2 regions of the Exiguobacterium sp. UBA5002 genome follow, and region 2 is predicted to be linked to the other one. Evidence: riboswitches for the same ligand, from Rfam matches in the RefSeq annotation. Region 2 holds a riboswitch; the other holds the start of a gene.
What was found. Region 2 has a riboswitch for S-adenosylmethionine ahead of msrA (peptide-methionine (S)-S-oxide reductase MsrA). Riboswitches for the same ligand answer to the same signal wherever they lie in the genome.
Positions count from the first base shown of each region.

Region 1: it holds a riboswitch for S-adenosylmethionine, as region 2 does, so the genes downstream of both, B4C70_RS06500 (alpha/beta hydrolase) here and msrA (peptide-methionine (S)-S-oxide reductase MsrA) in region 2, are expected to answer to the same signal.

Region 1 covers NZ_DGYQ01000023.1:106,744-109,866, forward strand. The annotation lists gene B4C70_RS06490 (methionine ABC transporter permease) at 1-44, opposite strand, end outside; gene B4C70_RS06495 (methionine ABC transporter ATP-binding protein) at 34-1,062, opposite strand; SAM riboswitch class I at 1,149-1,252, opposite strand; SAM riboswitch class I at 1,502-1,603, shown strand; gene B4C70_RS06500 (alpha/beta hydrolase) at 1,671-2,429, shown strand; gene B4C70_RS06505 (thymidine kinase) at 2,511-3,123, opposite strand, start outside.
Region 2 covers NZ_DGYQ01000031.1:26,350-29,472, forward strand. The annotation lists gene B4C70_RS09515 (Crp/Fnr family transcriptional regulator) at 1-250, shown strand, start outside; gene B4C70_RS09520 (DMT family transporter) at 263-745, shown strand; gene msrA (peptide-methionine (S)-S-oxide reductase MsrA) at 822-1,352, opposite strand; SAM riboswitch class I at 1,447-1,550, opposite strand; gene B4C70_RS09530 (M20 metallopeptidase family protein) at 1,613-2,791, opposite strand; gene B4C70_RS09535 (putative quinol monooxygenase) at 2,869-3,123, shown strand, end outside.

The sequences.
Region 1 (3,123 bases), on a different contig from region 2:
GTCTGCAAGAATGCTGTCCAGATATCACTGTAGTTAACTAGCATCAGCGAGCACCTCCTCAACGGTTACCTGCGCCTGATCGATGTAGTGTAACGCTCGTTTCACTTCTGTCGTCTCACCGATCAGTTCAACGAGTAATGTGCCGAACGGCGTATCCTGCAACTCCGTGATGCTACCGTGCAGGATATTGACATCGACGTCGAAGCGTTTTGCGACTTGCGATAAGAGTGGTTGTCCGGTGTGATGTCCAAGGAAGTGAATCTTATAGATTGGATTCGCATTCCGGGACTCGATCAACTGACGAATCGACGCTGGAATCTCGTCATGCATGACGGAGCGAACGAAATTTTTCGCTGTCTCAGTCTGCGGGTTTGAAAAGACATCAAAGACCGTTCCTGACTCGATCAACTTTCCAGCTTCAATGACGGCGACCCGGTCGCAAATCTCCCGGATGACGCCCATCTCGTGGGTGATCAAGAGAATCGTGATCCCGTACTCGGCATTGATCCGTTTTAATAACTGAAGAATATGATGTGTCGTCTGGGGATCAAGTGCTGACGTCGCTTCGTCACATAAAAGGACGGAAGGTTGCGTCGCGAGTGCCCGGGCGATACCAACGCGCTGTTTCTGCCCACCCGACAATTGATCCGGATAATGATCTGCTTTGTCCGCGAGATCGACGAATTCGAGTAACTCCGTCACCCGGCGGCGAATTTCGTCTTTCTTGACGCCTGCGAGAACGAGTGGTTTCGCGACATTCGTAAAGACCGTGTTCGCATTCAACAGATTGAAGTGCTGAAAGATCATCCCGATCCGTTGTTTTGCTTGGCGTAACTTTTTCGGAGACAGTTGCGTTAAATCTTCCCCATCGACCGTCACCGTTCCTGACGTCGGTCGTTCTAACAGATTGACGCAGCGGAGCAGTGAACTTTTCCCGGCACCGCTAAAACCGATGACCCCAAAGATTTCACCTTTTTCGATCGTCAGGTCGACACCGTCGAGCGCTGCAATCGTCTGATCTTTCGTGACGTACGTTTTTTTGACTTGATGAAATGCAATCATTCCGTTTTCCCCCTTCATTCAACAAAAAAGGTCCCTTCTTGAGAAACAAGAAGAGACCTGGATCCGCACAGTGGCAGAATCCACTCCACTCATCTCTCAGACATCTGTCTGATGGAATTGGCACAGTGCTCATAATGAGTCTGTTGCCGAGGTTTCGTAGGGCCAGTCCCTCCACCTCTCTGGATAAGTATTGCGGTATGAAATTCGTATGTGTGTTGTTGTGTTGTTGCTTATGTCGTAAAACTAATTTTTACATTACGGGTCGAACCTTTAAAAGTCAACCAACTTTTCAAAAATAATCCATTTGGCGCATATCGATGGATGAACAAGTTATGAGTTAGCTTACTGAACGGATCATGATTCGTCAAGAACGATTTGACAAGTCATTTTCGGTCGTGCTACCATCGTTTCAATGATTAATCCGACAATTCCAATATGATATTTATCAAGAGTGAACGAGAGACCTGGCTCTATGACTTCACGGCAACCTGCAATCTGTAAGGTGCTCCGACCAGCAAAGCGCGGCTTTGGATGATACGGTGAAAAACTCGTGGGCGTCCAAGCAGTGACGTCGACGAGTTTTTTTCATGAATGGAGGAAAAATAGTAATGATGAACTATCCTGTATTGACTGGTGCTGAAGCATTTTATCTTCAAGGTGGACCGATCGGCATTCTAATCTGTCATGGTTTTAACGCCACTCCGCAGAGTGTCCGGGACGTCGGTGAGGCATTTGCTGCCGAAGGTTTTACCGTCTATGCCCCGCGCTTACGTGGACATGGAACGAACGTCCGCGAGTTTGAACAATCGACTGCTCGATGTTGGAAGCAAAGCCTGCAAGACGGCTATGAACGTTTACAAGAAACATGCGATCAAGTCTTCGTCATCGGTCAATCGATGGGTGCGACGCTTGCGTTGTCGCTCGCTGCTGACGGCATTCCGTTTGCCGGCATCATTACGATCAATGCCGCACTCTCCGTTCCATCCTATGAAGCACTTTCGTTCGAGGACGGTCCACAGTACTTACCGGAAGGGGCACCGGACATTAAGCGAGCAGCCTTCGAAATCATTTATGACCTCGTTCCGAGCCGTTGTGCGTTCGAACTCGTCCGTCTAATGGATGAGACAAAAGGACGCCTCGGATCCATTCTCCTGCCGACATTGATTCTCTACTCGGCGACCGATCACGTCGTTCCGCCGTCGAGCTCGGATTATCTGCACCAGCACATCGGGACGAATGATAAACGAATCTACTGTCTCCTCAACTCGTACCACGTCGCGACCCTCGATCATGATCAGGATTTGATCGTGCGTGAGACGATTCGTTTCATCGAACGCTCGAGTCGTTTCTCACAGGAAACGGGATAAAAAAAAACAGCTATTCGTCTTCACTTAGAAGCGAACAGCTGTTACATCAAAGGACGACCATCATCGGTTCGTCTTTTTTGTTTATCCTTTTTGGTGTTGCATCGTTTGGAGCGGCTTCGGCTTTCCTGGCACTTCATGGCAGTGGCGGCACCGTGGCTCATACGATTCTGAAGCGCCGACTAAAATGATCGGATCATCATAGTTCGCTGGTTTTCCATCAATCAAACGTTGTGTCCGGGAAGCCGGATCGCCACATGAGAGACAGATCGCCTGAAGTTTCGTCACAAATTCTGCGCGCGCCAGTAATTCCGGCATCTTGCCAAATGGCTCTGCCCGGAAATCCTGATCGAGTCCTGCACAAATGACGCGTTTTCCGTCTTGCGCAAGTGCTTCGATGACTTGAACGATCTCATCATCAAAGAATTGAACTTCATCAATTCCGACAATTTGTGTTTCTTCCGCTACTGCTGCATAGAGATCACGACTCGTCGCCATTGGAATCGCCACGACGGAATTTCCGATGTGAGAGACGACATGCTCTTCATGGTACCGGTCGTCGATTGCCGGCTTGAATACTTGAACGGGCAGTTTGCCGTACTGTGCCCGTCTGACACGACGAATCAACTCTTCCGATTTCCCGGAAAACATACTACCACAAATTACTTCGATCCAGCCGTACTGATTTATTACATGC
Region 2 (3,123 bases):
CGTCGAAGAGCGATTTGCAGGGTATTTGTTATCGATCGCTTCTGAAGCCAGTGACAGTTTGTTTTATCAGGAGATGCGGACGTCGAACCTGCATGACGTCGCTGACTGGCTTGGAACGAGTTATCGCCATCTCAACCGGATCATCACGAAATTATGTGAAGAGGAGATTCTCGTTCGACGACGCGGGAAAATCATCATCGTCGATTTGGAGCGGATTCGCGAGAAGGCGAACGGTAACAGCTATGAGTAAGGAGGAACGAACATGGTAATAGGAATCGTGTGTGCCGTGTTGGCAGGGATGTTAATCAGTTTACAGACGGTATTGAATGCTCGGATGAGTGACGCGTTCGGTGCTTGGGCGACAACGACGCTGGTCTTCTTCGTCGGTTTCATCGGAGCAAGTGTCACGTATGTTCTGTTTCGTGGTGGAACAATCGGACAGATCCAAAACGTATCGCCACTCTATTGGTTTGGTGGACTTGTCGGTGTCGGCGTCGTTTTTTGTGTCATGCGTGGGATTCAGTTGCTTGGTCCGTCCATCGCGATCTCTGTCGTTCTGATTTCGCAGTTAAGCTTTGCTCTTGCTGTTGATACGTTCGGCTGGTTCGGTTTACCACAAATTGATTTATCGTTCGGTCAGCTCGTCGGTCTCGCCGTCATGGTATGTGGGATCTTCGTTTTGAAGCGGTATCAAGTCGTCGCGCCGGAAGAGAGGGCGAAGGATCAAGTAGAACGTGTTTCATGACTTATTTTTTTCATAACAATGGAACAGGTCAGCAAACAAATGTTTACTGACCTGTTTTTTATATGCATTTTTTGAATTAGACCGTCGTCGTATCTTTCCATTCCTGTTCGATGAAAGCATCGCGCCCAGAAGCAGCACGATCTTTTTTGTAGTGTTCTGGATTTTTCTTATGGAAGTCTTGATGGTACTCTTCCGCTGGATAAAATTCAGAAGCGGCATCAATCCGCGTCACGATTGGCTGTTTGAAACGGTTGCTTGCAGCAAGAGCGTCACGAGAAGTAATCGCAGCTTCATGCTGCGCATCCGTATGATAGAAGATTGCTGGCGCGTACTGCGTACCGCGATCTTGGAATTGACCTTCTGCATCCGTCGGATCCGTTTGGGGCCAGTAGAGTTCAAGTAAACGCTCGTACGGGAACAGGCTCGGATCAAACGTGATTTGGACGACTTCGAGATGTCCCGTCGTTCCTGTTTTGACTTGCTCGTACGTCGGGTTATCGACGTGTCCGCCCATGTAACCTGATACGATTCCCTCGATTCCTGGTAATTCTTCAAATGGTGTCACCATGCACCAAAAACATCCACCTGCAAATGTTGCTTTTTCCATCTGTCTCTTCCTCTCCGTGGGAAATCCCCATTGTATGTCTGACAGCGAGAAAACGAAAACGACTCCTTCGCTTGGTTGCAAAAGGAGTCGCCGCTTTTTATCAACCAAAGCTTTCGCTTTGCTGGTCGTAGCACCTTGCTATGCGCAGGTTGCTGGGACGTCATCGATCCAGATCTCTCGGTCCACTCTTGATAAGGGTATATGAAGTTGATGTCATTCGTTATCATTGTTGTGATGATACCATTCACAAAGAAATAAAGTCAATCCTTAGAATTTAAGGCACGTAAAACGGTTGCTCCAAGTGTCTTCGCACCGATCAACAACGCTTGTTCATTGATCTCGTACTGTGGATGGTGCTGCGGATAGTTGACGCGACCGTCCGTATAGCCAGAACCCGTAAAGAAATAACTACCCGGGACGTGTGTTAAGTAATGTGCGAAGTCGTCCGCAGCCATCATTGGTGTGAGTGCCCGGACGGATGCTTCCGGTAAGAAAGCAGCAGCTTCCTGAACGAGCTTTGTCTCGTCCGGGTGATTCCAGAGCGCCGGGTAACCAGTCGTGAAGTCAATCGAATACGAAGCACCGATGCCGGCACACGTCGTCTTAGCGACAAGATCGACTTCTTGCCGGAGCTGATGCCGCAGTGTCTCGTTGAACGTTCGGATTTCCCCGACAATGCGTGCCTCACCCGTAACGATATTTGGTGCTGTTCCTGCATGGAAAGAACCGATTGCGAGAACAGCCGGCTCAAACGGATCGACCCGTCGACTAACGAGATGTTGTAAGTTACAGACGAGTTGCGCTCCAGCGACGAGAGCATCTTTTGTTTTATGCGGTGCCTGGGCATGCCCACCTTGACCATGGACGATGATTTCGAATTCGTCGATCGCACACAATGTATGTCCTTCCCGAAACCCAATCGTGCCAACTGGTAAATCATTTTCGAGATGTGTCGCGAAAATTGCATCGACCCCTTCGAGGACGCCGGCTTCGATCATTTGGATTGCTCCGCCGGGGAAGACCTCTTCGCCATGCTGGTGAATGATCCGAATCGTTCCTTGCAATTGATCGCGTATCGGATAGAGCGTAGCAGCAAGGGCCATCACCATCGCCGTATGACCATCGTGTCCACAAGCATGCATGACCCCGGGATGGATCGACCGGAAGGCAAGCGTCGTCTCTTCCTGAAGCGGTAAAGCATCAAAATCGGCACGGACAGCAATCGTCGGACCAGGCTGTTTGCCTTCGATCGTCGCGACGACACCACGACCTCCGACGGCTGTTTGATGAGGAATGCTTTGTTCTGCGTAAAAGGCGGCAATCCGTTCTGGTGTGCGGACTTCCTGGAAGGATAGTTCCGGATGGCGGTGGAAATCACGGCGTAATGCGATCATCGTCGGTTCGAATTGTTCGAGTGCTTCAAAAAGTTGAGTTTGCATGTTCTAGCTCCTTTAACGTGTGTCTTTTCGTGAAAATGGGTACAGATACAGGTAATCACGAAAGGGGATAATGTAACATGGGAGAAATCGTCGTTAATGCTGTACTTACCATCAAAGCTGGACTTGCGGATCAAGTCTTCCCGATTTTACAAACGGTTTATCATGCTTCACAAAAAGAAGAAGGATGCTTACGTTATTCCTTGCACCAATCGATCGAGGATGAGCATCAATTCATGCTGTATGAAGTGTATCGGGACGAAGAAGCGCTTGAAGCGCATATCGCATCCGACCACTATAAAGCCTATCGTGAACAGATCGAATTATACTTGATG